Regions from separate parts of the Massilia sp. 05N420 genome, predicted to be linked through region 3. Evidence: predicted binding sites of a transcription regulator. Region 3 holds the regulator's gene; each other region holds the start of a gene.
What was found. Region 3 encodes LexA, which represses DNA repair genes until DNA is damaged. Its sites were predicted from a motif close to ACTGTATNNNNATACAGT; they were not measured.
Positions count from the first base shown of each region.

Region 1: a site for LexA is predicted at 2,162-2,179, ahead of imuA (translesion DNA synthesis-associated protein ImuA). Genes of this name have one in related genera too.
Region 2: a site for LexA is predicted at 4,424-4,441, ahead of recA (recombinase RecA). Genes of this name have one in related genera too.

Region 1 covers NZ_JBFTMX010000040.1:45,261-51,645, reverse strand. Annotated here, with positions in the region: gene AC1DIX_RS21665 (class I SAM-dependent rRNA methyltransferase) at 202-837, shown strand; gene AC1DIX_RS21660 (hypothetical protein) at 1,025-1,276, shown strand; gene trhA (PAQR family membrane homeostasis protein TrhA) at 1,313-1,930, opposite strand; gene imuA (translesion DNA synthesis-associated protein ImuA) at 2,198-2,938, shown strand; gene AC1DIX_RS21645 (Y-family DNA polymerase) at 2,868-4,355, shown strand; gene AC1DIX_RS21640 (hypothetical protein) at 4,458-4,808, shown strand; gene AC1DIX_RS21635 (phasin family protein) at 5,103-5,696, shown strand; gene AC1DIX_RS21630 (extracellular catalytic domain type 1 short-chain-length polyhydroxyalkanoate depolymerase) at 5,816-6,385, shown strand, end outside.
Region 2 covers NZ_JBFTMX010000036.1:25,767-38,678, reverse strand. Annotated here, with positions in the region: gene AC1DIX_RS20630 (sodium:solute symporter family protein) at 1-1,728, opposite strand, end outside; gene AC1DIX_RS20625 (DUF4212 domain-containing protein) at 1,731-2,039, opposite strand; gene AC1DIX_RS20620 (sensor histidine kinase) at 2,029-3,585, opposite strand; gene AC1DIX_RS20615 (response regulator) at 3,607-4,314, opposite strand; gene recA (recombinase RecA) at 4,505-5,587, shown strand; gene recX (recombination regulator RecX) at 5,605-6,063, shown strand; gene AC1DIX_RS20600 (DUF2889 domain-containing protein) at 6,353-6,910, shown strand; gene sucC (ADP-forming succinate--CoA ligase subunit beta) at 6,982-8,151, shown strand; gene sucD (succinate--CoA ligase subunit alpha) at 8,169-9,050, shown strand; gene AC1DIX_RS20585 (pilin) at 9,349-9,804, shown strand; gene AC1DIX_RS20580 (O-antigen ligase family protein) at 9,884-11,347, shown strand; gene AC1DIX_RS20575 (flagellar brake protein) at 11,344-12,051, opposite strand; gene AC1DIX_RS20570 (S9 family peptidase) at 12,223-12,912, opposite strand, start outside.
Region 3 covers NZ_JBFTMX010000042.1:57,018-68,781, reverse strand. Annotated here, with positions in the region: gene folC (bifunctional tetrahydrofolate synthase/dihydrofolate synthase) at 1-924, shown strand, start outside; gene AC1DIX_RS22435 (SPOR domain-containing protein) at 936-1,970, shown strand; gene AC1DIX_RS22430 (CvpA family protein) at 1,975-2,463, shown strand; gene purF (amidophosphoribosyltransferase) at 2,495-4,018, shown strand; gene AC1DIX_RS22420 (cystathionine gamma-synthase family protein) at 4,077-5,318, shown strand; gene AC1DIX_RS22415 (tetratricopeptide repeat protein) at 5,401-6,204, shown strand; gene AC1DIX_RS22410 (tetratricopeptide repeat protein) at 6,225-7,034, shown strand; gene AC1DIX_RS22405 (tetratricopeptide repeat protein) at 7,109-7,873, shown strand; gene lexA (transcriptional repressor LexA) at 7,979-8,620, opposite strand; gene rpsF (30S ribosomal protein S6) at 8,904-9,287, shown strand; gene priB (primosomal replication protein N) at 9,321-9,605, shown strand; gene rpsR (30S ribosomal protein S18) at 9,625-9,915, shown strand; gene rplI (50S ribosomal protein L9) at 9,949-10,401, shown strand; gene AC1DIX_RS22375 (replicative DNA helicase) at 10,519-11,764, shown strand, end outside.

The sequences.
Region 1 (6,385 bases), on a different contig from region 3:
CAGCGGAACCCATCAGGGACAGGGCTCAAGCCAACACAAAGTCCGAATGTACGGTTGTAACCTTACCTGTTACCTACAGCGATTGAAGAAGTCCTTGCAAACAGGGGGCGTCCATGTACGCGAACAGCGCCAATTGATTGGCCGGCCTGGGGGCGACAAAGCCTTGCTGTATCATTCGGCTTCTGAAAACGAAGCCTTCATATGCTCATCATCACCATCAAACAAGGCAAGGAAACAGGCCTGCTGTCCGGCGATCCGTGGATTTACCTTTCGGCCATCGACAAGGTCGAGGGGCGGCCCCAGGAACGCAACAAGGCCGGCGCCACGGCGCTCGTGCAGTCGTCGTCGCGCCGGTTTCTGGCGCGCGCGGCGTACAACGCCAGGTCGCAGATCGCAGCCCGTGTCTGGACCCTGCGCGAGGACGAGCCGGTCGACCACGCAATGATCAAGCGTCGGGTGCAGGCCGCGGTCGCGCGGCGCGCCGCTGCCGTGCAGGGCGCCGATCCACAAGCCTTGGCGCTGGTGATCGATGGCGAAAAAGACGGCTTGCCGGGCCTGCTGGTGCACAGCTATGGCGGGACCGGCGGTTACCTGGTATGCCAGTTCAATGCTGCCGGTGTCGACTTGTGGAAGGTGACCATCGTGCAGGCGCTGCTGGCCGCCACGGGTTGTCTCAACGTATTCGAACGCAGCGACGAGCTGTTGCGCAAGGGCGAAGGGCTGCCCGTGATATGGCGTGCGCTGGCCGGCGACGAGCCGCCCCAGCGCCTGATGGTACGCGATGGCAAGCGCCTGCTGCCGACCGATATCCGCACCGGCTTCGTGTATCCGCGCTGAGATTCGTGCGTGAATTCATAAGGCGCGTAAAATCGTCCTGCGTGTGAAACTACTTCATTGTTTTTCTGATGATCCACGGCAGGTAAGCCGGCCGCCTCGACGACCGGCGCAAGATTCGAAACAAGTCGCCTGAGACAGCCTGCCACGACCCGACTGCGATGAAGCATGGAAAAGTGGGAGTCATATGATGGAATATGTGGAAGTGGTCGAGCCCTTGCTGCTCTCCAAAATGCCGGCCGGAAAATCGAATATCCGTCTCCATGCGGGTCGGGCTGGTGAAACACGATGTGCGTCGTCGAACCGGTTTCACGAAGTCGATGAAACAAGTCCGAAGCACAAGAATGAATTGCTGGATGAAGGACTGGAAGAATCGTTTCCGGCAAGCGATCCGCCTGCCATCAGCATCACACGGATCGTCAAGGACATGGAAGGCTGCTGAGTAAGAAGAGCGCCGGAGTACGTGGCAGGCCGGGTTTCAGGCGACGTAAAAGAAAACGGCGATGTAGTGGCAAATGCTGCCGCCGAGGACGAACAAGTGCCAGATGCCGTGGCCATGGCGCACTTTGTGGTCGGTAGCGTAAAAGACGATGCCGATTGTGTAAAACAAGCCTCCACCTGCCAGCCAGGCAAAGCCCTGCCAGCCCAGGACTCTAATCAGGGGCATGATGCCAAACGCAGCAAGCCAGCCCATCATCAAATAGATGACTAGCGACAGAATACGCGCGCCCTTGGCATACCAGATTTCCTGGACAATACCGAATACAGCCAATCCCCAGACCACGCCGAACATCGACCAACCGTAGATTCCACGCAGCGTGACTAAAGTGAATGGCGTATAGCTGCCTGCGATTAAGAGATAGATGGCGCAATGGTCCATCTTTCGCAGTACGTTCTTGGCTGCGCCCCGAGTGCTGTGATACAGGGTGGACGTCAGGTACAGGATCAGCAGCATCGCCGCGTAGATGCTGAAGCTGGCGATTTTCCAGGGATCGCCGCCACGCGCCGCCACGACGATCAACAGCGCGCCGCTGGCCGCAGCCAGGACCGCGCCAATGGTATGCGTGACACTGTTGAGGCGTTCGCCGTAATACATAAGTCAGCACTCGCGAAATTCCTGCCGGCCAGCAGCGAAATAGTGATGATCCGACCAGGCGGTCGCTGATTCGTCACTGTGCCGAAGTTCAGCTCTTCGCACAGTATCGCATGCAGTAAAACTGAAACGCCTGGATTGTCGCGCGTGGCTAGGTTTGTTCTACAACAGTGGTTTTTGAAGCCGGCAGCGCGTTCCAAAAGATAAACCTTGCCAAAACCTGAAGAGAATAGTACTGTATAAACATACAGTATTTCTTCGCATCACCCTATGATCAACTGCTCAGATTCCACCTCAGCAGCGCCGGAATCCTTGCATCCGTCGCTCTGGCGCGCCTCGCAGCTGGCGCGTTCTTCAAGCCGCTGCGTGGATACCGGCCACGCGGCCCTGTCGGCGCAGCTGCCGGGCGGCGGCTGGCCGGCCGGCGCCCTGGTCGACCTGCTGCTGCAGCAGCCCGGCATCGGCGAGATGCGCCTGCTGCGTCCGGCCCTGGCGGAGGTGGCGGCGCGCCGCATCGTGCTGCTGCAGCCGCCCCATCCGCCGCAGGCACTGGCCCTGGCCGCGCTGGGCGTGCCGCCTTCGCAGCTGATCTGGCTGCGCACCAGCCGCATGGCCGATGCGCTATGGGCGGCCGAACAGGTGCTGCGCAGCGGCAGTTGCGGCGCGCTGCTGTTCTGGCCGGGCTTCGAGCGGCAGAGCCAGGTGCGCGGCGACAGCCTGCGCCGCCTGCACCTGGCGGCGCAGGGCGGCGAGACCCTGTTCTTCATGATGCGCCCGCTGGCCTCCCGGCAGGATGCCTCGCCCGCGCCGCTGCGCCTGGCGCTGCGGCCCCAGGCCGGCGGCCTCGAGATCGACTTCGTCAAGCGCCGGGGACCGCAGCGCGATGCGCCGCTGTTCCTGCCGCTTTCCTCCCATCTGGTACAAACTCAACCGCAACGTCATGCGCCTGTGGATCGGCCTGTCCCTGCCCCGGCTGCCGCTCGAGGTCTTCAGCCCCAGCTGGTGCACTGACGCCGGCAGCGTCGTGCTCGAGCAGGAGCGCGTGCTGGCGCTGTCCGCCACGGCGCGCGCCGCCGGCGTCCAGCCCGGCATGCGCCGTGGCGGCGTGCTGATGCTGATGCCCGATGCCAGGGTCCACGAGCGCTCGCCGCCGCGTGAAGCCGAGGCCCTGTATGCGGTGGCGCTGGCGATGCTGCAGTACACGCCGCAGGTGGCCGAGGCCGAGGAGGGGACCTTGCTGATGGACGTCGGCGCCAGCCTGCGCCTGTTCGGCGGCGTGCGCGCACTGTGCCGGCGCGTGCGCGCGGACGTGCGCGCGCTGGGCTTCACGGCCTCGCTCGCCTGCGCCCCGACCGCGCGCGGCGCCTGGCTGCTGGCGCGCGCCGGCGGTCACAGGAGCATGCGGCGCACGCTCAAGATGCCGACCCTGGTGCGCCYCCTCGACCTGCTGGACCTGCTGCTGGCGCCGCCGGCGCGGCCCTTCGCGGCCTGGTTCGAAGGCATCGGCTGCGCCAGCCTGGGCGAGCTGCGGCGCCTGCCGCGTCCCGGCCTGCAGCGGCGCTGCGGGCGCGCATTGCTCGACCTGCTGGACGCCGCCTACGGCCTGAGTCCGGAACTGTACGAGTGGATCGCCGCCCCCGAAACCTTTGCCGCGCGTATCGAACTGTTCGACCGCATCGACGATGCCGAGCTGCTGCTGGCGGGCGCCCGCCGCCTGCTGCTGCAGCTGACCGGCTGGCTGTGCGCGCGCCAGCTGGCGGTCGAGCGCATCGTGCTCAGGCTCGAACACGAGCGCGGCAGGGAAGCGCGGCCGCCGACCTGCGTCGAGGTGGCGCTGGCCGAGCCGGCCTGGCGCGACGAGCATCTGGTGCGCCTGCTGAAGGAACGCCTGGCCAAGCTGGTGCTGGAGGCGCCGGTGATCGGCCTCGGCCTGGAGGCGAAGCAGCTGCAGCCGATGGCGCCCTTGAGCGACTCCCTGTTCCCGGAGCCGGGCGGCAGCGAGGAAGACCGCATGCGCATGCTGGAGCTGCTGGTGGCGCGCCTGGGCGCGGACAACGTGCTGCAGGCGCGGCCGATGGCCGATTACCGTCCGGAGCAGGCGAATGTCTGGGTGCCGGTGCAGCAGAAGGTCAGCGACCGCGCGCGCAATGCGCAGATGCCGCCCGACGTGATGAGCCTGCCGCGTCCGACCTGGCTGCTGGCCAAGCCGATCGCGCTGCTGATGCGCGAACACCGGCCCTTCTATGGATCGCCGCTGCGCATGGCCTCGAACCCGGAGCGGATCGAGGCAGGCTGGTGGAATGGACCCGAGACCCGCGACTACTTCATCGCCGAGGGGCAGGATCACGCTCTGTACTGGGTGTACCGGGAAAGGATCGGGGCAGACGAGTCCGAGCCGCGCTGGTTCCTGCACGGCCTGTTCGGATAAGTCCGCGGTGGCAGTCCAAAAATGCTAGGTGAAGCAAGGGCCGCGGGTGTATTGTTATTTTCCCCGCCAGCTTCGTGCGCGACGACTTCCTGTGAGGACATCGTGGACTCATCATCTGTTCTGCCACCGGCCGCGGCCGCTGTCGGCATCTGCTTCGACGGACGGACGTACCACTACCGGGAGTACAGCTACGACCGGCTCGAGGACGCGTTCGGCTACGCAAAGCTGGACCGGGCCAGGCCCGGTTTCCGCGAAGACCAGACGCCGCGCCACTGGAAGCAATGGGTCGGACCGACGCCGCAAGATCGGCTGCAAATGGCGGCGCATGGCATCGTGTACGAGCGCGGCCACTACTTGTACGGTCCTTACCGCTACGATCTGCTGTCTGCCGCACTCGAGTATGCAAAGCACGAACCGGGACTCGTACGGACGGAAGGCAGGCAGGAAAGCTAGAAGCGCCGCTGCCTGACCGTGGCCGGAAGGCGCGCCCGGAGCCTGCTTTTTCCGGCAACCAATACACAAAAATACTCCTGCACGTTTTCGGCACACGCGTCGAAAAGAGCGCATAGTGTGTCTTCTGCACGCGGTCTTCAGGATCGCGATCCTTCCAGGCAGTCTGTGCTGCCCTGTCCACGAATCTCCCAGGCGCATCGGCCCATCCCATCCGGGATGTTCCGTACTCCATGTATGTTTTTCTAAAGGTACTCCATGTATCCATTCCCGCAATCCGTCAATCCCGCCCTCCGCTTGCACATCGATGCCCAGGTCGCATTCTTCAACGAGCTGTCCCAGGCCATGTCGCGCTCTTTCCAGCAGATCGGCCAACTGAACATGCAGCTGACCCAGTCTCTGTTCGAGCAAGCCACCAAGGCCGGCCAGCATTTGCTGACGACCGAGCATCCGACCGAAGCGATGTCGTTGGCGGCAGCGCGCGCCCAGCCGGCCACCGAAACGCTGCGCGTCTACCAGCAGCATCTTTCCCAGATCGCTTCCGCCACCCAGGTCGACCTGACCCAAGTCTCCGAACGGCATGTGCCGGAGACGTCGCGTACCGCCCGCGCGCTGGCGGACGACGTGACGCGTGCCGCCGTCGAAGAAACGAGCAAGAGCATGCGCCAGCAAGAAGAAGCCGCGAAAGACTTTCGCGACCTCTTCAAGCAGGAAGGCAAGCGCGGTGAAAGGGCTGGCGCTCAGTTCCAGGGCAATCTGCAAAGCGGCGGGCGCGATGCCGGTGTCCGCGTAGAGGCCGAGGGACCGGCCGGCAAAGTCAGCGCTCAGGGCAATATGCAGGGCAACCAGGCGCACGAATCCGTCAACAAGAATCCCGCCAAGCCGCGCTGACCTCCTTTTCCGGCCCTGCTTTTGCAGGGCCATCCCTCGCGGCGTCGATGACCACGCAGTCTCGCCGCCGCTTTTCATTTCTACAGGAGACTCGTATCAGCTCACCCAGGAATCAGCCCATGTTCAATACAGTATTCGACGCTTGGCCACCGTTCGCCATTTTCTCGGGGAACGGTCATGCGGCCCCGTCCCCGCCGGCCGGAGAATTCGCGTCCGGATACCACGAGGAGGAAGGGCAAACCCTCCGCTACCGACTGTTTATTCCCAGCGACGCGCGCAGCGAGCCGATGCCGCTGGTCGTGATGCTGCACGGCTGTGGGCAGGACGCCGTCGACTTCGCCCGCGGCACGGGCATGAACACGCTGGCCGAGGAATACGGTTGCCTGGTCCTGTATCCCGAGCAGTCCTGCAGCGCGCACTGGAACAGGTGCTGGAACTGGTACGATCAGGACCACCAGCGGCGCGGCGAAGGCGAGCCGGCGCTGATCGCAGGACTCACCCGGCGCATCATGGTCGAGCATGCGGTCGATGCCAGGCGCGTCGCGGTCGCCGGACTGTCATCGGGGGGCGCGATGGCTGTGATCCTGGGACGCACTTATCCCGATCTGTTCAGCGCGGTCGGCTGCCACTCCGGCCTGGCGCACGGCAGCGCGACCAGCGGCATCGGCGCGATGCTGGCCATGCGCGAC
Region 2 (12,912 bases), on a different contig from region 3:
GATGTCGGCCGGCTTCTGCGAGGCGACGTAGGCGGCGATGAAGGCCACCGCCAGCAGCAGCAGTTTCGAGATCGTGACCCGCTTCTGGGTCGAGGCGCCCGGGTCGACCATCTTGAAGTAGATGTCGTGCGACAGCGCGTTCGAGATCGCCAGCAGCAGGCCGTCGGCGGTGGAGAGGGCCGCCGCCAGGCCGCCCGCCGCGACCAGGCCCGAGATCACGTAGGGCAAGCCGCCGATCTCCGGTGTGGCCAGGGTCAGGACGTCGCCGTCGATCGCGATCTCGGCCAGCTGCACGATGCCGTCGCCGTTGATGTCGGCGATGCTGATCAGGGGATTGGTCTTGTCGACGTTGGCCCAGTAGGAGACCCAGGTCGGCAGCGTGTCGTAACTGCTGCCGACCAGGGAGGTGTAGATGTCGAACTTGGCCAGCACCGCCAGCGCCGGCATCGTCAGGTAGATCAGCAGGATGAAGAACAGGGTCCAGAACACCGATACCCGGGTCTCGTGCACCGAGGGCGTGGTGTAGGCGCGCATCAGGATGTGGGGCAGGGCCGCGGTGCCGAACATCAGGCAGAACACCAGCGCCAGGAAGTTGTTGCGGCGCTGGTCGGATTCTTCGCGGGTCTTGCCGGGGAAGGGCTCCGCATGCGGTTCGGGCGGCTGGGCGCGCGCGAGGTTGGCGGCGCGCTGCTCGGCCCATACGTGGGCGGCTTCGTCGGCGGTGCGCGGGTAGGCGATCAGTTCGCGCTCGGCGTTGCGGACTTCGCCCAGCGAGGCGTTGCGGCCGCGCGCGGCGTCGAGCCGGCGCTGGACTTCGACCCTGCCCGCTTCCCACGATTGCGGCAGGGCCGCCAGCCTGGCGCCGTATTCGTCGGCCTTGGCCTTGAAGGCGGCCCGCACTTCCTGCTCGCGCGGGTCGACCGCCAGCTGGGCCTCGCGCTTGGCCAGCTTGGTCAGCACCGAGCCGTAGGCGACCTGCGGCACCGGGTTGCCGGCGAATTTCATCGACAACCACATGGTCGGGATCAGGAAGGCGACCAGGATGATGATGTACTGCGCGACCTGGGTCCAGGTGATGGCCCGCATCCCGCCGAGGAACGAGCAAACGAGAATGGACGCCAGCCCGAGGAAGATTCCGACCGAAAAGTCGACGCCGGTGAAGCGCGAGGCGATCAGGCCGACGGCGTAGATCTGCGCCACCACGTAGATGAAGGAGACCACGATGGTGGCGGCTACCGCCAGCGCCCGCACCAGCTTGCCGTGCCTGCTGCTGCCGCCGTAGCGCGCGGCCAGGAAGTCCGGCACCGTGTATTGCGCGAACTTGCGCAGGTAGGGCGCGATCAGCAGCGCCACCAGGCAGTAGCCGCCGGTCCAGCCCATCACGTAGGCGAGGGCGTCGAAGCCGTGCAGGTAGAGCGTGCCGGCCAGGCTGATGAAGCTGGCCGCCGAGATCCAGTCGGCGGCGGTCGCCATGCCGTTGAACAGGGCCGGCACCCGCCGTCCGGCCACGTAGTATTCGGAGACGTTCGAGGTGCGCGCCACCACGCCGATGATCGCGTACAGCACGATGGTGGCGAACATGTACAGGTAGCCGATCCACTGGCGCGGCATGCCTTCGTTTTCGAGGATCGCCAGCGCCGCCAGGAACAGGCCGAGGCAGGCCGTGAACCACAGGTAGTAGCGCGCCAGGCGCTGGAAGTAGCTGCGATGCTTGTTTTTGCCGCCCATGTTCACGCGCCGTCCCCGAGCATGCGTGCGAACTCGCGGTCGAGGATCCGCATGCGCCAGGCATAGACGCCGATGATGGCCAGGTAGATCAGCGTCGCGCCCTGGGCCGCCAGGTAGAAGGACAGCGGCCAGCCGAACACCGACATGTGCGCCAGGTCGCGCGCGAAGAACACGGTGCCGAAGCCGGTCGCCAGCCATAGCGCCAGCAGGACCAGGGTCAGCCTGCGCGCACGCGACCAGTGCAGGGCGCGCGCGGCGAGGATGCGCTCGCGCGGCGGCGGGGAAGGAGGGAGAACGCTGTCAGTCTGCATCGGGATCGGGTGGGGCGGGTGGTGGCGGGAAGGTCAGCCGGAACAGGCTGCCCGGGTATTTCTTGCTGGTGCTGCGCGGGTTGTAGAAGATCTCGATCTCGGCGCCGTGCTGCTGCGCGATCTCGCGCACGATTGCCAGGCCGAGGCCGGAGCCGGAGGCGCTGTTGCCGAGGATGCGGTAGAAGCGCTCGAACACGCGCGGACGCTCGCCCGGCGCGATGCCCGGGCCGGTGTCCTCGACTTCCAGCAGGGCCAGGCCGCCGTCGCTGCGCACGCGGACGGTGACGCTGCCGCCCGGCGGGGTGTAGCGCAGCGCATTGTCGATCAGGTTCGACAGCAGCTCGCGCAGCATCATGCCGTCCCCCAGGATCTCCAGCGGTCCGTCCGGGTCTTCGTAGCCGAGATCGATCTCGTGGGCGAAGGAGGCCGGCACCCAGTCCAGCACCACGCTGCGCGCCAGAAGCGCGAGGTCGAGCGGCTCCAGCGCCAGGCCGGCATGCGGCTGGTTTTCCGCGCGCGCCAGCGCCAATAATTGATTGACCAGGCGCGTCGCCGATTCCGAACTCTTGGCCAGCTGCTCCAGTGAGCGGTGGATCTCGTCCGGATCGATCTGGCGCAGGGCGAGTTCCGACTGCATGCGCATGCCGGCCAGCGGGGTCTTCATCTGGTGCGCGGCGTCGGCGATGAAGCGCTTCTGGGCGTCGATGGTGTGCGCCAGGCGCGCCAGCATGTCGTTCAGCGAACCCACCAGCGGCGAGATCTCTTCCGGCACCTGGCGCGAATCGATCGGCGACAGGTCGTCCGGTGGCCGCGCGCGGATCCGTTCCTGCAGCTGGGCCAGCGGCGACAGGCCGCGCGACAGCGCGAACCAGACCAGGGCCAGGATCACCGGCAGGATGATGAACTGGGGCAGAATCACGCCCTTGATGATCTCGTTGGCGAGCTGGGCGCGCTTTTCCAGCGTCTCCGCCACCTGCACCAGGGCCAGGCGCGGTTCGCCGCTGCCGCCCGTTCCCGGATCGAGCAGGGGTTGCAGGTTGACCCAGGCATAGGCGACCCGCACCGGGGTGCCGTGCAGGCTCTCGTTGCGGAAGTGCACGCGGCCGCTGCGCTCGGCGTCATCCGGCGGCGGCAGCGGCAATTCGCGGTCGCCGTCGACGACTTCGTTGCGCGGTCCCGTGATCTGGAAGTAGACGCTGTCGATGTCGTCGGCACGCAGGAAGTCGCGCGCGCTGCCGGGCAGGCGCGCCACCACCTTGCCGTCCACTTCCTTGACCTGCTGGGCCAGCACGGTGACGCTGTCTTCGAGCGCATGGTCGAAGGGCTGGTTGGCGATCGATTTCGCGACCAGGTAGGTGATGGCGATGCTCATCGGCCACAGCAACAGCAGCGGGGCCAGCATCCAGTCGAGGATCTCGCCGAACAGCGAATGCTGCATGCTCTCCTCGGGCTCGGGCCGCGGAGGAACATACACGGGATCGAAGGTCGAACCGGGGCCGGGTTCGGGCGCGATGATGCCGGCGCCGCGCCGCTTGAGGGACCTCATGTGCCGGCCTTGCCCGCCGCCTTACTTGCCGCTGCCGGCGGCCTGCGCCTTGCGTGCGCTGTCGGAATAGCGCTCCAGGCAGTAGCCCAGGCCGCGCACGGTGGCGATGCGGATGCCGCCGGTCTCGATCTTCTTGCGCAGGCGGTGCACGTAGACTTCGATGGCGTTGTTCGACACTTCCTCGCCCCATTCGCACAGGTGGTCGACCAGCTGTTCCTTGGACACCAGGCGGCCGGTGCGCGCCAGCAGGATCTCGAGCAGGCCCAGCTCGCGCGCCGACAGGTCCAGCATCTGGTCGTCGATGTAGGCGCTGCGCCCGACCTGGTCGTACACCAGCGGGCCGTGGCGGATCACGGTCGAGCCGCCGCCCTGGCCGCGCCGGGTCAGGGCGCGCACCCGCGCCTCCAGCTCGGAGAGGGCGAAGGGCTTGGCCATGTAGTCGTCGGCGCCGGCGTCGAGGCCGCCCACGCGCTGCTCGATCGAGTCGGCGGCGGTGAGGATCAGCACCGGCAGCAGCGAACCGCGCGCGCGCAGGCGGCGCAGCACGTCGAGCCCGGACAGCTTCGGCAGGCCGAGATCGAGGATCAGCAGGTCGAATTCCTGGGTCGACAGTGCGGTGTCGGCATCCTGCCCGTTCTTCACGCAGTCGATCGCGTAGCCGGACTGGCGCAGGGAGCGCGTCAGGCCATCGGCAAGTACGCTATCATCCTCCGCTAGTAAAATACGCATGATCTCCCCCTGGTTTTGTCGTTTGAGCCTAGCTTACCCGCATATTGTGTTTGATATCTCGCAACATGTCGAATTGATCAAATGGCGGTAAATATCGCTTGCCAAAACCACTGGGATTTTATACAGTACTTCCTATTGAAATCGCGCGAGCGGTCCCTATCTTGGTTCACTCTAGGACTGAAAGTAAATCATGGACGATAAAAAATCCGCAGTAAACGCAGCAGAGAAGGGCAAGGCGCTGGCAGCAGCCCTCGCGCAGATCGAAAAGCAATTCGGCAAGGGCTCGGTCATGCGCATGGACACCAATGCGCCGGTCGAGGAAGTGCAAACCGTGTCCACCGGCTCGCTGGGCCTGGACATCGCACTGGGCGTCGGTGGCCTGCCGCGCGGCCGTATCGTCGAGATCTATGGTCCGGAGTCGTCGGGTAAAACCACGCTGACCCTGCAAACCATTGCCCAGATGCAGAAAATGGGCGGCACCTGCGCCTTCATCGACGCCGAGCACGCGCTGGACGTCACCTATGCGCAGAAGCTGGGCATCAAGCTGGACGAACTGCTGATCTCGCAGCCGGACACCGGCGAGCAGGCGCTGGAAATCACCGATGCGCTGGTGCGTTCGGGCAGCGTCGACATGGTGGTCATCGACTCGGTGGCGGCACTGACCCCGCGCGCCGAGATCGAAGGCGACATGGGTGATTCGCTGCCGGGCCTGCAAGCCCGTCTGATGTCGCAGGCGCTGCGCAAGCTGACCGCGTCGATCAACCGTACGAACACCCTGGTGATCTTCATTAACCAGATCCGTATGAAGATCGGCGTCATGTTCGGCAGCCCGGAAACCACGACCGGCGGTAACGCGTTGAAGTTCTACGCCTCCGTGCGTCTGGACATCCGACGTACCGGTTCGATCAAGGCCGGCGACGAGGTGATCGGTAACGAAACCAAGGTCAAGGTCGTCAAGAACAAGATCGCTCCTCCGTTCAAGGAAGCCCACTTCGACATCCTGTATGGCGAAGGCACTTCCCGCGAAGGCGAGATCATCGACCTGGGCGTGGATAACAAGATCGTCGAGAAGTCGGGCTCCTGGTACAGCTACGGTGGCGAACGCATCGGTCAAGGTAAAGACAATGCGCGTATCTACCTGCGCGAGCGCCCGGCCCTGGCCCGCGAGATCGAAAACAAGGTCCGCGCCGCCCTGGGCGTGCGCGAACTGGCGCCGGTCGCTGCCGGTGACGGCGCCGGTGCGGCCGAGCTGACCGCTGTCGGCGAAGAGTAATCTTCGATAGCGTCTCAGTGAAACAGGTCCTGAGTCTCAAGGCTCGTGCGTTGAAGTATCTGTCGACGCGCGAGCACAGCCGGATCGAGCTGGGGCGCAAGCTGTCTCGCTATGCCGAGGAGGGGGACGACGTCGAAGCCCTCCTCGATTTCCTCGAAAAGAACAACTGGCTGTCGCAGGAAAGGTTCGCCGAGTCGCTGGTGCACCGCCGTGCCGGCCGCTACGGCAACAGCCGCGTGCTGGCGGAACTCCAGCAGCACGGCGTGAAGGGCGAAGAACTCGACGAGCTCAAGTCCGGCCTGAAGGAAACCGAAATTGCCCGCGCCCGCGAAGTGTGGCGCCGCAAGTTCAACCGGGTTCCGCAGGATGCTGAAGATCGTAGTAAACAGATGCGCTTCCTCATGGCGCGTGGTTTTTCGCAGAGCGCGATCCGCAGCGCAATGCAGGGACGAGACGAGGACGACGAGGAATCGTGACCCTCGGTTTGGCCCGACGCTTCAACGCTGAGGCGCAAGCGCACAGCGCCACCCGCCGACGTGCCGCCCGCGGCTCCTCCTCAACGGCGGATTGACGCTGTGCGCTTGCACTTCGGTGTTGTCAAACTGCCTGTCAAAATGGCAGCCGGGTGCATCCGCTGGCGCCCTGTGCTAAACTTTCATGGTTTAAGCAGCGCCGCAAGAGCGGTTGTTGCCGTAGAAGCTGCGGCAACGTGCATCAGGCACAACGGCTGCATACTTTTTTCGCCGCATTCCGGCATTGGTGTTTATGCCCCTGTCATCCCCCGCACCGCGTAAGCTAAGGCACACGCGCGCCATCACCGTTGAAGCGTTCGCGCGCGACGATGGGCTGTGGGACCTCGACGCCTGCATCCGCGACATCAAGACCCACGATATCGACCTGCCTTCCGGCCCCCGCCCGGGAGGCGTGCCTGTGCACGATCTGAGGCTGCGCGTGACCATCGACCACGAGATGGTCATCACGGACGCCGAAGCTTCGTCAGATGCCGTACCCTATCCCGGTTATTGCGACACCATCGCTCTCGCCTACAAGAAATTGATTGGCTTGTCGCTGCTGAAACATTTCCGGCTGCACCTGAAAGACCGCCTGTCCGGCGTCCTCGGATGCACCCATTTGACCGAACTGGCACAGGTCCTGCCCACTGCGGCAATCCAGGCCTTTGCCGACGACGCCATGGAAAACCGCGAAGCCGCGCAATCGGCCGAGCGTCCTTATGAACTCGACCGCTGTCATGCGCTGCGCACCGACGGTCCTGCCGTCGCCAAGTACTACCCGCGCTGGGCCTTGAAGGTGGTGTCGGGGTAGTATTCCGGTTTTTGTAGCCTCTATTTATTCAACCGCATTTCTAAATCAGTAACAGAAGAAGGGAAGCCAGCATGAAAATCCATGAGTATCAGGGCAAAGAGATCCTCCGAAAATTCGGAGTGACCGTTCCGCGCGGCATTCCGTGCATGTCGGTGGACGAAGCCGTCAAGGCAGCTGAAGAGCTGGGCGGCCCGGTCTGGGTAGTCAAGGCGCAGATCCATGCTGGCGGCCGCGGCAAGGGCGGCGGCGTCAAGGTCGCCAAGTCGATCGACCAGGTCCGTGAATACGCGAACCAGATCATGGGCATGCAGCTGGTGACCCACCAGACCGGCCCGGAAGGTCAGAAAGTCCGCCGCCTGCTGATCGAAGAAGGCGCCGACATCAAGCAGGAACTGTACGTCTCGCTGGTTACCGACCGCGTCACCCAGAAGATCGTCCTGATGGCCTCGTCGGAAGGCGGCATGGACATCGAAGAAGTCGCGCACAGCCACCCGGAAAAGATCCACAACGTCGTGATCGAGCCGTCGGTCGGCCTGACCGACGCGCAGGCTGACGACGTCGCCCGCAAGATCGGCGTGCCGGAAGGCTCGATCGCCGCCGCTCGCGCCAACCTGCAAGGCCTGTACAAAGCCTACTGGGAAACCGATTGCTCGCTGGCCGAAATCAACCCGATGATCGTGACCGGCGACGGCAAGGTCATCGCACTGGACGCCAAGTTCAACTTCGACCCGAACGCCCTGTTCCGCCACCCGGAAATCGTCGCCTACCGCGACCTGGATGAAGAAGATCCGGCCGAAGTCGAAGCATCGAAGTTCGACCTCGCCTACATCTCGCTGGACGGCAACATCGGCTGCCTGGTGAACGGCGCCGGCCTGGCCATGGCCACCATGGACACCATCAAGCTGTTCGGCGGCGAGCCGGCCAACTTCCTGGACGTGGGCGGCGGTGCGACGGCTGAGAAAGTCACCGAAGCATTCAAGATCATGCTGAAGAACCCGGGCCTGAAAGCCATCCTGGTCAACATCTTCGGCGGCATCATGCGCTGCGACGTGATCGCCGAAGGCGTGATCACCGCATCGAAAGCCGTCTCGCTGAAGGTGCCGCTGGTGGTCCGCATGAAGGGCACCAACGAAGACCTGGGCAAGAAGATGCTGGCCGATTCCGGCCTGCCGATCATCTCGGCCGACACCATGGAAGACGCAGCGAAGCAGGTCGTTGCCGCCGCTGCTGGCCAAGCCTAATTCGCAAAGGAAATAACATGTCGATTCTGATTAACAAAGACACCAAAGTCATCACCCAAGGTATCACCGGCAAGACCGGCCAGTTCCACACCCGCATGTGCCGCGACTACGCGAACGGCCGTGAAGCCTTCGTGGCCGGCGTGAACCCGAAGAAAGCCGGTGAGGACTTCGAGGGTATCCCCATCTTCGCAAGCGTCAAGGAAGCCAAGCAGAACACTGGCGCCAACGTTTCCGTGATCTACGTGCCGCCGGCAGGCGCCGCCGCCGCGATCTGGGAAGCCGTCGAAGCCGAACTCGACCTGGCAATCTGCATCACCGAAGGCATCCCGGTCCGCGACATGATGGAAGTCAAAGATCGCATGGCCAAGGCCGGTTCGAAGACCCTGCTGCTGGGCCCGAACTGCCCGGGTCTGATCACCCCGGACGAAATCAAGATCGGCATCATGCCGGGTCACATCCACAAGAAGGGCCGCATCGGCGTCGTCTCGCGTTCGGGCACCCTGACCTATGAAGCAGTCGGTCAGCTGACCGCGCTGGGCCTGGGCCAGTCGTCGGCAGTCGGCATCGGTGGCGACCCGATCAACGGTCTGAAGCACATCGACGTGATGAAGATGTTCAACGACGATCCGGATACCGACGCTGTCATCATGATCGGCGAGATCGGCGGCCCGGACGAGGCGAACGCTGCTTACTGGATCAAGGACAACATGAAGAAGCCGGTCGTCGGCTTCATCGCCGGTGTTACCGCTCCTCCGGGCAAGCGCATGGGCCACGCCGGCGCGCTGATCTCGGGCGGCGCCGACACCGCGCAAGCCAAGCTGGAAATCATGGAAGCCTGCGGTATCAAGGTCACCAAGAACCCGTCGGAAATGGCTCGCCTGCTGAAGGCCATGCTGTAATCCGCCAGTTCTTCAGCCGGAACGGAAACGGGGAGCTTCGGCTCCCCGTTTTTTTTGCAGGCACGCGACAATTTTCGACACCTGGACAAATTTTGCCGCTGGCCATGACAAAAATTGTCATACGGAAAGGGTAATACTGACAAAAATTGGTGCTGGCACGGCGTTTTGATGTATGCATGCTAACGATTTCGCATGGAAACGACCTGGCACGGCAGTTGCATATAGAAAAGGGCAGAAGCAAGCAGCACCCGGATAAGCAGTCACCCTTTAAATGCCGTACCAAAACTGGAGAGATACCATGAAAGCACCGAAAATGATGAAGAAAGCCGAAGGCGGCTTTACCCTGATCGAACTGATGATCGTCGTCGCGATCATCGGTATCCTGGCAGCCGTCGCGATCCCGGCTTACAGCGATTACACCGCCAAGGCCAAGGCTGCTAACGCCCTGTCGGCTGTTGACCCGTACAAGACCGCTGTTGCGATGTGCGCTCAGGAAGCAGGTGGTGTTTCTGGCTGCACCAGCGGCCCGACCTTCACCGCGACCAAGGAAGTCAAGAACGTCGCAGTTGGCGCTAACGGCGTGATCACCATGACCCTGGACAACATCGGCAAAGGCACCGAAAGCGGCGACAAGACCGTGACTTTCGCCCCGACCCTGAACGAGACGAATGTTACTTGGAAGATCGATGCATCGTCGATCACCGCCAATCCCACGCTGAAGGCTGCTTTCGAGAAGAATTCGATCGGTTCGTAATCCTCGGCAATAGTCACGCAAAGCCGCCTTCGGGCGGCTTTTCCTTTTCAGTTCCGAAACTGTCCAAGTCAGAGGCGCCATGTCCAGCTCAGCACCTTCCGCCATCGGTCTCCGCATTGCCGCAAAGCCAAACGGGACCGGCCAGGCATTGCTCGTCATCGCTGCCATGGCAGCCAGTTTCTTGTGGGCTTCTGGCCACGACGACCAGCGTTGCATCGAACTCGGGCTACTGGCCGTCATGGCCGCCTTCATCATGACGCGCAGTGAAGCTGCGGACGGTATCGCCGGGCTGAATCCGATCGCGCGCGCGTGCCTGGTCGGATTTTTTGCCCTCGGCGCCGTCTCGGTATGGAATGCCTACTCGCTGACGCATGCCCTGTACGAGTGGTCGATGCTGCTGCTCTTGCTGCTAACCGTAGCCTTGCTCGCTGCGGGGCTGAGCCGTGCCGGAAACAGCGGTCTCCTGCTTGCGCTGCAATGCATCGGCGCTATTTCCGTCCTCTACTCCCTGCGCGTCCTGCTGATGTATGCCGCAACGCTTGCCAACACAAACCACCTCGACATGCAGGATCTGGCGATTGGATTCAGTAATATCCGATTTCTCAACCATACGCAGACGGTCCTGCTGCCCTTCATCGTACTTCTTTACCTGCAAGCTCCCCCACGTAGCGTTTTGCGCCGGGTATGGTTTGCGCTGGCGGCATTCTGGTGGGCACTGCTGTTCGTCAGCGAAGCACGGTCCAGCATCCTGGCTCTGGGCGCCGGCTGCGCGGTCGTGCCGGCAATTCGCCGCTCCCAGGCCTCTAGCTTCCTGAAGGCGATGGCGCTTGCCGCGCTGGCAGGCGGCATCGCCTATCTGTTGGGATTCATTCTGCTGCCGATGCTGGTCGGTCTACGTCCTTTCGACGCAGCCGCAAATGTCCTGCAGCGCACGGCTGCCGACCCGACATCGGGCCGCAACCTGCTGTGGCATTTGTCTTGCCAACTGATGGCCACGCATCCCTGGCTCGGCATTGGTCCTCAGCATTTCGCTCATTACGGCGCGACACTGGGTATCGGTGCTCATCCACATAACTTCATCATGCAGATCGGCGTTGAATGGGGTATCCCGGCGTTGTCGTGCCTGCTTGGAGCGATCGGTATCGGCGTACGCGGCCTGGTCCGCACTGGCGCCCACATCGCCGAGTCAGACTCGAGCAATCAGCAGATCCTGGTCGCCTTGCTGGCGACTGGCGCAGCAATCGTCGTGGATGGTTTCTTCTCCGGTGTACTCGTCATGCCCCAGAGCCAGATGGCGATCGTTCTGTACCTGGGTTGTGCCGTCGGCTGGGTTAAATCGCGGCAGGCAGTGCTCGCGCCGCGTGCCACGATGCCGCTACGCTGGCTGATTGCCGGCCTGGCAGTTGCAGCAGTCGCTGGTATGGCAATCGCGGTCGCGCCGAGCATCGCCACGCATGCCCGTCACGAGCCACTGACGCCGCCGGAGCTGGCAGCCAACCCGAGGTCATACTGGCCCCGCATGTGGGAAGCCGGCTACTTCTAGACGATCTTCTGCCGGTCCGCCAGCAGCACCTCATAGGTCAGGTTCTGCAGCATGGTGAAGTGCATCGGATCCAGCTTCAGGAATTCCACGCCGTAGGCGAAGATCTCCGTTGCGTCCGAATCGCGGCGCAGCGCGTTGACGTTGCGCACCGCCGCGCGTGTCCTTACCCGCACTTCCTTCTCATCCATCGGCGAAGTCAGGCCGAATTCCAGTTCGATCTCGCCGCCGTCTTCCGGCAGGCTGCAGTTCGACTCGATGCGTGCGCCGTTGACGCTGACATTGGTGAGCGTGCAGCCGACCGGGGCCGCATCCGGATGCGCAGGCAGCACCTGGGCCGGAATGTCGACCTTGACCCGCATCGCCGTGCGCAGGCTGGTGCCCTGGATCGTGTCGGGGAAGGACAGGTGGACGTAGAGCAGGGGGCGGTCGAAGACGCGCGCGACCGTACAGGCGAAGGAGCACACGTTCACGCCCGAGAACACGCGGATGGTGATCCGCTCGCCTTCCACCAGCCCGACCGGGACGCCGTTCTCCTGCGGGATCTTGACGATCAGGTACTCGTCCATCATCCAGCCGATGAGTGTGGAGAAATACTGCATCGGCTTGATGCGGCGGTAGGTAATGAATTGAAGCCGGACGCCGACCTGGAGGTTCAAGGCCGCGAATCCGAACTCCTGGGGTTTGAGTTCGCGTTCTGTCTGCATACTGCTCATCGTCGGTTTTCCGTGGTTCTGGCTCGCATATCCGACGGCCGCAAGAAACATTCAGGAGCGCCGGTAAGTTGCCATGATAGCACTTTGTCATTCCTTTCGCATGGCAAATGAAAAAAAATGCCCGCGCGAAAGCGGGCATGTGGTGAAAGACCGACTGCGGGCTCAGGGTTTGATGTGTTGGTCCAGCCAGTTGATGACCGTGTGGTGCCACAGCAACGAGTTGGCCGGCTTCAGCACCCAGTGGTTTTCGTCCGGGAATACCAGCAGCTTGCTCTCGATGCCACGGCGCTGCAGGGCCGTGAAGGTCGACAGGCCCTGGGCGGTCGGGATGCGGAAGTCCTTGTCGCCTTGCACCACCAGCATCGGGGTCTTCCACTTGTTCACGTGCAGGACCGGGTTGAAGCGCTCGTGCTTTTCCGGCACCGAGAAATAGGGGCCGCCGTTTTCCCAGTCGGTGAACCATTGCTCTTCGGTCGAGTAGGCCATGCCGCGGGTGTCGAACACGCCGTCGTGGTTGACGATGCACTTGAAGCCGTCCGACCAGTTACCTTCGATCCAGTTCATCATGTAGCCGCCATAGGAGGCGCCCAGCGCGCAGGCTTTCGAGCGGTCCAGCCACGGATATTTCGTCACGGCTGCGGCCAGGCCCTTCTTCAGGTCCTCGAGCGGCTTGCCGCCCCAGTCGCCGCTGATGGCGTCGGTGAACTTCTGGCCGTAGCCGGTCGAACCGTGGAAGTCGATGAACACCGACGCATAGCCGGCGCCGGCATAGACCTGCGGGTTCCAGCGGTAGCTCCAGCCATTGCCGAAGCTGCCCTGCGGGCCGCCGTGCACCAGGAAGGCGATCGGGTA
Region 3 (11,764 bases):
ATCATGCACCTGCTGGCCACCAGCGAGATCGACGTCGCCATCCTCGAAGTCGGCCTGGGCGGACGCCTCGACGCCGTCAACGTGATCGACGCCGACGTCTCCATCGTCACCAGCATCGACATCGACCACAAGGACTACCTGGGCGAGACGCGCGAAGAGATCGGCTTCGAGAAGGCCGGCATCTTCAGGCCGGGCAAGCCGGCGATCTGCAGCGATCCGCAGCCGCCGGCCTCTCTCATCAAGCATGCCGAGGACGTCAAAGCCGACCTGTGGCTGATCGGCCGCGACTTCAACTACCAGGGCGACAAGCAGCAGTGGGCCTTCGGCGGCCGTTCGCAGCGCCGCAACTCGCTGGCCTATCCGGCCCTGCGCGGCGCCAACCAGCTGCTGAACGCCTCGGCCGCACTGGCCGCGCTGGAATCGCTGCGCCTGCGGCTGCCGGTGGGCGCGCAGGAAGTGCGCGCCGGCCTCGCCATGGTCGAGCTGCCGGGCCGTTTCCAGGTGCTGCCGGGCCGTCCGACCACGGTGCTGGACGTGGCCCACAATCCGCACGCGGCCGCGACCCTGGCCCAGAACCTGGGCAATATGGGCTACCACCGCTTCACCTACGCCGTGTTCGGCATCATGCAGGATAAGGACATCGACGCCGTCATCGAGCACATGGCGCCCTGCGTCGACCACTGGTGCGTGACGGCGCTGCCGTCACCGCGTTCGGCCGATCCCGCGGAACTGGCGGCAAAGCTGGAGGCGAAGAAGCCGGCGGGCGTCAAGCCGGACGAGTTTTCGGTAAAAACCTTCGCCGATCCGGGCGCGGCCTTCCAGGACGCAACAAGCCGGGCCGGACAGGATGATAGAATAGTGGTCTTTGGCTCGTTCCATACCGTGGCTGGCGTGATGGCGGCCCGTAAATCCTCTCTTCATTGACCTGACAACGCATGGGCTTGTTCTCGTTCTTCGGTAAAAACAAGCAAGGCCGCGCTGCCGAGGACAGCGGCCGTTTCTACAGCAAGGACGACGACGCCGCAATCGGCGAACGCGCCCGTTCCAAGCGTGCCTCCAGCGCGGGCGCCGTCGCCGGCAGCACGCGCGGACGCGGCACCGGCAACGACCCTTTGCTACCCGAGAAGAAGCGGGCGCGGCGCCGCTTGGTGGGGGCTATCGCGCTGGCGCTGGCGGCCGCCGTCGGCCTGCCGATGCTGCTCGATTCCCAACCGAACAAGACGCTGGCAGGCGACATCGCGATCCAGATCCCGTCCAAGGACAAGGCGGCGCCGCTGCCGGTGCCGGCCGATCCCTCGGCTCCCGCCGCGCAAGCCGGACCGGCGAGCGCGCGCGACAGGACCGTGGCCGCCGTGGCCGCCGAGGACAGCGTCGGCAAGGACGAGGAAATCGTCCAGATGCCGCCGGTCTCGAAATCCGCGTCGAAACCCGCCGTGGTCGCCGCCGCGAAGCCGCAGGGCGCGGCCGAGCTGCCCAAGCCCGAACACAAGCCCGAACACAAGCCGGAGCCGCCCAAGCCGAAGGCCGAGCCGAAGCAGGAAGCCAGGCCCGAACACAAGCCGGAACCCAGGCCCGAGCACAAGCCGGCCGAGAAGGCCGACAAGCCGGTCAAGCCGAAGAGCGAAGACAAGCCGAAGCTCGAGGACAAGCCGGTCAAGCCGCGCGACGACGTGCGTGCCCTCGCCATCCTCGAAGGGAAGGGCGCGGACAAGACCGACAAGGCCGAGAAGGACAAACAGCCGGCCGACGCCGGCTCGCAGAAATTCGTGGTGCAGGTGGCCGCGCTGTCGAGCCAGGAAAAGGCCGCCGAACTGCAGGCGAAACTGCATGGCGCCGGCATCAATTCGCACACCGAAAAGGCCGGCGAACTGATCAAGGTGAAGATCGGCCCCCTGAGCAAGGACGAGGCCGAGAAAGTGCGCGCCAAGCTGGGCCGCATCGGCCTGTCGGGCTTCATGACCCCTGTTTGAAGCCGTGACGATTTTCGATTACATCGTCCTGTTCATCCTGATCTCGTCGGTCGTCATCAGCACCATGCGTGGGCTGGTGAAGGAAATCCTGTCCCTGGTGAGCTGGGTCGCGGCCTTCGTGGTGGCGAACGCCTTCGGTGCGAAGCTGGCGCCCATGCTACCATCGGTGGTTCCGGGCGAGTCGCTGAGGCTGATCCTTGCTTTCGTTGCACTATTCCTGGGCGTACGTGTACTGATGGGCCTGCTGGCCCTGGCGATCGGCGCGCTGATCGAGGCCTCCGGCCTCTCGCTGGCCGACCGCGGACTCGGCGGCCTGTTCGGACTGGGCCGGGGGATTGTAATCGTGCTGGCCGGCGTCATATTGTGTGGGATGACTTCCATTCCCCAACAGGCTTTCTGGAAAAACGCGTTGCTCTCTCCCATGGCGGAAACCGGGGCGCGCACGGTCAAGCCTTTCTTGCCGGCTGCCTTCGCGCAGCACGTGCAGTATTAATTTTTCATTATCAGCTGTTTAGGAGCGCACCATGTGTGGCATCGTCGGCGTCGTCTCGCAAGCCCCCGTCAACCAGTTGCTGTATGACGCATTGCTGCTGCTGCAGCATCGCGGCCAGGATGCGGCCGGTATCGCAACCAACCATAGCAGCATGTTCTCGATGTACAAGGCCAACGGCCTGGTGCGCGACGTGTTCCGCACCCGTAACATGCGCTCGCTGATGGGTAATTCCGGCATCGGCCACTGCCGCTACCCGACCGCCGGCTCGTCCAGCGAAGAGGAGGCGCAGCCGTTCTACGTGAACGCGCCGTTCGGCATCACGCTGGCGCACAACGGCAACCTGACCAACCAGGCCCAGCTCAAGGACGAGCTGTTCCGCATCGACCGCCGCCACGTCAACACCGGTTCCGATTCGGAAGTGCTGCTGAACGTGCTGGCCCACGAGATCCAGACCGCCGCCGACGGCTACTCGCTGGATCCGGATGCCATCTTCAAGGCGGTTGCCATGGTGCACAAGCGCGTGCGCGGCGCCTATGCCGTGATCGCCCAGATCTCCGGCCACGGCCTGCTGGCCTTCCGCGACCCCTTCGGCATCCGTCCGCTCTGCCTGGGCGTGAACGAGACCGAGAACGGCCCCGAATACCTGGTCGCCAGCGAATCGGTGGCGCTCGAGGGCCTGGGCTTCCGCTTCGTGCGCGACATCGCGCCGGGCGAGGCGGTCTTCATCGACGACGCCAGCCAGCTGCATTCGCGCCAGTGCGCCGAGAACCCGTCGCTGAATCCCTGCGCCTTCGAATACGTCTACCTGGCCCGTCCGGACTCCGTCATCGACGGCGCCTCGGTCTACGCGACCCGCCTGCGCATGGGCGAATACCTGGCCGACAAGATCCGCGAGGAGATCCCGGTCGAGGAAATCGACGTCGTGATGCCGATCCCGGACTCATCGCGTCCGGCCGCGATCCAGCTGGCGCTGAAACTGGGCGTCGAGTACCGCGAAGGCTTCATCAAGAACCGCTACATCGGCCGCACCTTCATCATGCCGGGCCAGGGCATGCGCAAGAAGTCGGTGCGCCAGAAGCTGAACGCGATCGCTTCCGAGTTCAAGGACAAGAACGTGCTGCTGGTCGACGACTCGATCGTGCGCGGCACCACCAGCCGCGAGATCGTGCAGATGGCGCGTGAAGCGGGCGCCCGCAAGGTCTTCTTCGCCTCGGCCGCGCCGCCGGTGCTGTACCCGAACGTGTACGGCATCGACATGCCGACCCGCGACGAGCTGATCGCCCACGGCCGCACCGTGGAAGAGGTGTGCCGCGAGATCACGGCCGACCGCCTGGTCTACCAGGACATCGAGGCGCTGAAGAAATCGATCATGGACGTGAATCCGGCGCTGACCAGCGTCGAGGCGTCCTGCTTCGACGGCGTCTACATCACCGGCGACATCTCGCCGGAGTACCTGGACAGGCTGGAGAACCACCGCCACAAGAGCTCGGGCAAGTCGTCCGAGGATCTGGTGCGGACCCAGCTGAATCTGAACCCGCCGGTAGCGGCGGAGTAAATCACGTATCATCGTACGGGCGCCTCGGGCGCCCGTTTTCATTTGTACCGACACGATCATGAGCGACACGAACAACTACGGCTTCACCACCACCATCCTCCACAACGACCGCCGCAAGACCATCGAGCAGGGCTCGCTGCACAAGCCCATCCACACCTCGGTGGCCTTCGGCTATGGCGACGCGCGCCAGCTGGCCTCGGTCTTCCAGGGCAAGGAACCGGGCTTCCGCTACGGCCGCCAGGGCAACCCGACGGTGTCGGCGCTGGAAGACAAGATCACCAAGATGGAAGACGGCGTCGCCACCCTGTGCTTCGCCACCGGCATGGCAGCGATCGGCGCGCTGGCCCAGGCGCTGCTGAAGGAAGGCGACCACGTGGTCTCGTCCAGCTTCCTGTTCGGGAATACCAACAGCCTGTGGAACACGGTGGCGGGGCAGGGCACCGAGGTCTCCTTCGTCGATGCCACCGACGTCGCCAACGTCGAAGCGGCGCTGCAGCCCAACACGCGCCTGGTGTTCGTCGAGACCATCGCCAATCCGCGCACCCAGATCGCGGATCTCGCGCGCATCGGCGAGCTGTGCCGTAGCAGGGGCATCCTCTACGTGGTCGACAACACCATGACCACGCCCTGGCTGTTCCGCCCGAAGGCGGTCGGCGCCGGCCTGGTGGTCAATTCGCTGACCAAGTCGATCGGCGGCCACGGCATGGCGCTGGGCGGCGCCCTGACGGACACCGGCCTGTACGACTGGAGCGCCTATCCGAACATCGCGCCGAACTTCCGCAAGCAGCCGGCCAAGGCCCAGGGCATGGCCCAGCTGCGCGCCAAATCGCTGCGCGACTTCGGCGCCTCGCTGGCGCCGGAAGCCGCCCACCACATCGCCGTCGGCGCCGAGACCCTGGCCCTGCGCATGGACCGCACCTGCGCCAACGCGTTGGCGCTGGCGAAGATGCTGGAAGCCGACCAGCGCGTCGCCGCCGTCCACTACCCGGGCCTGCCTTCGCACCCGCAGCACCGCATCGCTACCAGCCTGTTCCGTGCCTACGGCTCGCTGTTCAGCTTCGAGCTGAAGGAGGGCATCGACTGCTTCGACTACCTGAACCGCCTGCAGATCGCGATCCCGGCCAGCAACCTGGGCGACACCCGCACCCTGGTGATCCCGGTCGCGCACACGATCTTCTTCGAGATGGGGCCGGAGCGCCGCGCCAGCATGGGCATCGCCGAATCCCTGATCCGGGTGTCGGTGGGCATCGAGGATACGGCGGACCTGCTGGCCGACTTCGGCAACGCGCTGGCCGACTGAACACGGCGTTTTATCCATAGCGAATTGTCATAAAACAAAGGCAAGTCTATGATCGCTCTCACCAATCATGTGGAGAGAGACGATGAAACGACTTGCATTTGCGGTGCTGATGCTGGCCGCCGGGATGGCCTGGGCCGACGATCTCGGCGATGCCGAAAAAGCCTTGCGCGCCAAGGAATACGGCAAGGCCTTGCCGATCTACACGAAGCTGGCGAACGCCGGCAATGCCGAAGCGCAGTTCCGCCTGGGCGAAATGTACTGGTATGGCGACGGCACCGCGGTCGACATGGGCAAGTCGCAGGACTGGCTGCAGAAGGCCGCAGCGTCCGGCCATGGCGGCGCGAAGGAGTCGCTGGCGGTCCTCAAGGAGCGCGAACAGCGTGCCGGCGACCTGGCTTACTGGACCGGCTACAAGGGCGATGACCTGGTGACGGGCAAGTACGCCTGCCCGATGCCGAAGATCCCGCAGGTGTCGAAGACCAATGAGGACATCAACCGGGTCAGCACCGCGATCGCGCAATGGGAAACCTGCTACAACGACTTCGTGGCCGGCGTGAACCAGGCGCCGCCGGGCGTCAAGCGCATCCCGGCCGACATCCTCAAGCTGATGAGCCCGCACGAAGCCGAGCAGGCCGCCTCCCGCATCGATGACGTCACGGTGGCCGTGATCAGCCGCCGCCAGGCCGAGGCGCTGAATTTCACCTCGGAGCGCGACGCCTGGTACACGGCAACCCAGTCCTTCGTGGCGGAATCGAATGCCAAGAGCGAGGCGAACAAGCGCCAGCTCGACGTCGAGAACCGGCGCGCGGCCGATGCCAGCAACGAATACAACCGCAGGGTCACGCAGGGCGCGACCTTCGCCCAGCCCGCGTCGACCGGCAAATAAGGCTTGTATCGGGAGCGACGATGAAACGACTTGCATTTGCGGTGCTGATGCTGGCCGCCGGGATGGCGCGGGCCGACGATCTGGGCGATGCCGAAAAGTCCTTGCGCGCGAAGGAATACGACAAGGCCTTGCCGATCTTGACGAAGCTGGCGAACGCCGGCAATGCCGAAGCGCAGTTCCGCCTGGGCGAGATGTACTGGCATGGCAACGGCACCGCGCCCGACCTGGGCAAGTCGCAGGCCTGGCTGCAGAAGGCCGCCACCGGCGGGCATGGCGGCGCGAAGGAGACCTTGGCGATCCTGAAGCAGCGCGAGGAGCGCGCCGCCGACCTGGCTTACTGGACCGGCGGCTACAAGGGCGAGGAGCTGGTATCGGGCAAGTTTGCCTGCCCGATACCGAAGCTTCCGGTGGTCTCCAGGACCAATGAGGAAATCAACCGCATCCAGGCCGAGATCGCCCAGTGGGAAACCTGCCACAACGATTTCGTCGCCAACGTGAAGCAGGCGCCGCAAGGCGGCAAACGTATCCCGCCCGACGTCTTCAAGTTGATGAGTCCGCGTGAGGCCGAGCAGGCGGCCGGCCGCGTCAACGATGCCCTGACGGGCGCCGCCATGCGCCGCCAGGCCGAGGCGCTGGCCTTTGCCGGCGACCGTGACGCCTGGTACGCGGCCACCGAAAAGTTTGTCAACGAGGCGAACGCCAGGACCGAGGACGACAAGCGCCGCCATAACGACGAGCAACAGCACGCACGGGAAGCCAATGATTCCTACCTGCGTAAAATGGGGGAGCAGGCGCCGCGTCCGCAGCGCTCGTGGGGCGGCAACAAGTAAGGATTGTTGAGCTGGCAGGGCTGTGGGGGTATGATAAATTTCTTTTTCACAGCCCTGCTTCACAGCTCTTTTCCATGAAGACTCTCCTGTTATGCGTCGCATTGCTGGCGGCCGGCACCGTCCGTGCCGACGAGCTGGCCGATGCCGACGCCCTGTTCGCCAAGAAGGCCTATCCAGAAGCCCTGCAGAAGTACACCAGGCTGGCCAATGCCGGCAACGTCACGGCCCAGCAGCACCTGGGCGAAATGTATTTTTACGGCGAAGCCGGCGCCATCGACATGGACAAGGCCACCGCCTGGTTCCGCAAGGCGGCGGCCAAAGGCAATGCCGTCGCCATCGCCTCGCTCGAGATGATGAAGCAGCGCGAGCTCCGCCGCGCCGACATCGACTACTGGATGACGAAATACGACGGCTCGGATGTCCGTACCGACGAGTACCGCTGCCCGGCGCCGCGCTTCCCGGCGGTGTCGCGCCAGACCGAGGAGATCGACCGCTACAGCGCGAAGATGAAGACCTGGCAGGATTGCTACAACCGCTATGCCGAGCACCTGAATGCGGTCACCCCGCTGAGCAAGCGTATTCCCGAGGACGTCCGTAAACTGATGACCAAGGCCGAATACGAGACGGCAAGCAAGCACCTGGACGCGGTGCAGGAGGGGCTGTCGGAAGACGCCAGGATCAGCGCCAAGATGGTCGTGGCCGACTTCACGGTCTGGCGCGACGCCACCGACGCCTATGTCAGCCAGCACAACGAGATCGTCAAGAGCGGGCCGACGCCCGAACGCGAGAAGGACCTGGAAGCGCGCAAGAACAACTATAACGGCGCAGGCACGAAGTAAGCCGTCCGCCGAATGAGAAACGCCCCGCAGGCGCAAGCCGGGCGGGGCGTTTATTTTGCCAAGTGGCAAAAATTAGTGCCGGCTCGGTGCCGGCTTAGTGCCAGCTCAGTGCCAAGAGCGCAGCAGGCCGACGGCCAGTCCTTCGAGCGCGAACTCGTCGGTGTGCGGATCGACCGTGATGACGGAGAAGTCCGGGTTTTCCGGCAGCAGTTCGATGGTGCCGCCGCTCTTGCGGTAGCGCTTGACGGTGACTTCGTCGCCGATGCGGGCGACTACGATCTGGCCGTTCTTTGCCGAATCCACTTTCTTGACGGCCAGGAAGTCGCCGTCGCAGATGCCGGCGTCGCGCATCGACCAGCCCTTGACCTTCAGCAGGAAGTCGGGCTTGCTCGAAAACATGGCCGGGTCGACCGAGTAGGTGGCCTCGACATGTTCCTGGGCCAGGATCGGCGAACCGGCGGCGACGCGGCCGACCAGCGGCAGCGACATCAGCAGGGCAGCCGGGACTGCCGGTACCGGAGCGGGTTCGGCTGCGGCGCCGACCAGGCGGATGCCGCGCGAGGTGCCGGGGGAGATTTCGATCGCGCCCTTGCGCGCCAGGGCCTGCAGGTGTTCCTCGGCCGCATTGGCCGAGCGGAAGCCCAGCTCCTGCGCGATTTCGGCGCGGGTCGGCGGGAAACCGGTGTTGTCGATCGCTTCCTTGATCAGGTTGAGGATCTGTTCTTGCCGTGCGGTGAGCTTGAGCATGTCAAAGATTAATTCGTAGGTGAGCGGTAGTGCGGGGCGAACCCGATACCCTGTATTTTTGTACAGTATTGCGCCGGGCGCAAGGGGAATCCGTGCGATTTGCCGGTTTTTTTTGCCTGCCGGGCACAGCCGATGCTCGGTAGGCAAGCCGGGCCGCCAACGCGGCCTCGAAATGGCGATTGAGCTCTTGACGTTTTTGCGGTTATAATGTCGGGCTTTCCCTTCCCACACTCGTCTTGACGCCGAGGTGGGCATTTGTTTAAACGTCCTTAAGGAGTGTTGCATGCGTCATTATGAAATCGTGTTTATCGTCCACCCGGACCAGAGCGAGCAGGTTCCGGCGATGATCGAGCGCTACAAGACCACGGTCACCTCGCGCGGCGGTAACATCCACCGCGTCGAAGACTGGGGCCGCCGTCAAATGGCTTACCAGATCCAGAAGCTGCCGAAGGCACACTACATCTGCATGAACATCGAGTGCGACAACGAGACCCTGGTCGAGCTGGAAACCGCATTCAAATTCAATGATGCCGTGCTGCGTCACCTGACCGTCAAGATGAAGAAGGCCGAAACCGCGCCGTCGCCGATGATGAAATCGGTGCAGCGCGAAGACGCAGCCAAGAGCCATCGCGCCGAGCAGGCAGCTGCTCCGGCCGCAGCCGCTTAATTCTTAATCTTAAGAAAGAAGCGCGCAAGGGCAGTGAACGAGCTGTTGCTGGTCGCAAGCATCGCGGAACGCGATGCCCTGCGCTACACCCCGGCCGGTATCCCCATCGTCAGCGGCATCCTGCAACATGGATCGCAGCAGGTGGAAGCAGGGATTGCCAGGCAGGTCGAATTCGAGATCACCGCGCTGGCCGCGGGCGATGTTTCGAAGCGATTTGCCGACGCCGAACTCGGTGCCGTCTACGAGTTTCGAGGGTTCATGGCCAGGAAGAACCGCAACAGCAAAGCCCTGGTGTTTCACATCATTGATTTCATTTAGATAGATACAGGAGCCTAAAATGGCATTCGGTAAAAAGTTCGACAAAAACAAAGCCAAGGAAAAACTGAAGCGTAAACAGCAGAACCCGCTGTTCAAGCGCAAGAAGTTCTGCCGCTTCACCGCTGCAGGCGTGGAACAGGTTGACTACAAAGACGTCGACACCCTGAAGGATTTCGTCCAGGAAAACGGCAAGATCATGCCGGCACGCCTGACCGGTACCAAGGCGCACTACCAGCGCCAAGTGGACACCGCCATCAAGCGCGCCCGCTACCTGGCCCTGCTGCCGTACACCGACCTGCACAACGCTTAATCGTCGGTCACGACACGTATACTGGAGAATAATATGCAAGTCATCCTGCTGGAAAAAGTCGTCAACGTCGGCAACCTGGGCGACYTCGTCAAGGTCAAGGACGGTTACGCACGTAACTTCCTGATTCCGCAAAAGAAAGCCCGCCGTGCAACCGAATCGGCCGTGGCCGAGTTCGAAGTCAAGCGCGCCGAACTGGAAAAAGCAGCCGCCGAGAAACTGGCAGCCGCTCAAGGCCAGGGCGACAAGCTGAACGGTATGACCATCACCATCGCCCAGAAAGCTGGCGTGGACGGCCGTCTGTTCGGTTCCGTGACCAACTTCGACATCGCTGAAGCCCTGAGCAAGCAAGGTTTCGCCGTCGAAAAGGCCAACGTGCGCATGCCGACCGGCCCGCTGAAGACCACCGGCGAGCACCCGGTTGCCGTCGCACTGCACACCGACGTCGTCGTCGACGTGACCGTTGCAGTCGTGGGCGAAGCTGCCTAAATAATCCAGCAACATCTGTTGCAGGAATGAAAAAAGCCGGGCTTGCCCGGCTTTTTTTATGCTTGGAAAATCACCAATCATTTCAGCCGGCGATGCGGAAAAGGTATAATGTCGGCCATGAACACCCCAGCAGACCCGCAGATCGAGTCGCTCCGCATTCCCCCGCATTCCATCGAAGCAGAACAGTCCGTCATCGGCGGCCTGCTGCGCGATAACGCGGCGTGGGACCGCATTGCCGATTTCATGCATGCGGAGGACTTTTACCGCTACGACCACCGGATCATCTTCGAACAGATGGTCCGCCTGATCAATGCTGGCAAACCTGCCGACGTGATCACCGTGTATGAATCGCTCGTCCAGCTCGGCAAGGCCGAGGAAGTGGGCGGGCTGCAGTACCTCAATGCGATGGCGCAAAATACGCCATCCGCTGCCAACATCCGCCGTTACGCCGAGATCGTCCGCGACCGCGGCGTGCTGCGCCAGCTCATCACCGTCGCCGACGAAGTCTCGGCCAAGGCCTTCAATCCCCAGGGCGCCGAGGTCAAGCAGATCCTCGACGAAGCCGAATCGCGCATCTTCGCGATCGCCGAGCAGGGCGCCCGCGGCGCCCAGGGCTGGCTGCCTGTGCAGCCGCTGCTGACCCAGGTGGTCGAGCGCATCGACGAACTCTACTCGCGCGAAAACCAGGGCGAGATCACCGGCGTCCCGACCGGCTTCATCGACCTCGACAAGATGACTTCCGGCCTGCAGCCGGGCGACCTGGTGATCGTCGCCGGCCGTCCGTCGATGGGTAAAACGGCATTCTCGGTCAACATCGGCGAGGCCGTCGCGGTCGAGGCCGGCCTGCCGGTCGCGATCTTCTCGATGGAGATGGGCGGCACCCAGCTCGCCATGCGTATGCTCGGCTCGATCGGCCAGCTCGACCAGCACCGCCTGCGTACCGGCAAGCTGATCGACGAGGACTGGCCGCGCCTGACGCACGCGATCCAGAAGATGAACGACGCCCAGATCTTCATCGACGAGACGCCGGCGCTGAACCCGATCGAAATGCGCGCCCGCGCGCGCCGCCTGGCCCGCCAATGTGGCAAGCTCGGCCTGATCATCGTCGACTACCTGCAGCTGATGCAGGGTTCCAAGCCGGGCGACAACCGGGCTTCGGAAATTTCGGAAATTTCGCGTAGCCTGAAGGGCCTGGCCAAGGAGCTGGGCTGTCCGGTGATCGCGTTGTCCCAGCTGAACCGATCGCTGGAACAACGCCCGAACAAGCGCCCGGTCATGTCCGACCTGCGCGAATCGGGCGCTATCGAGCAGGACGCGGACGTCATCATCTTCCTGTACCGCGACGAAGTCTATAACCCGGACT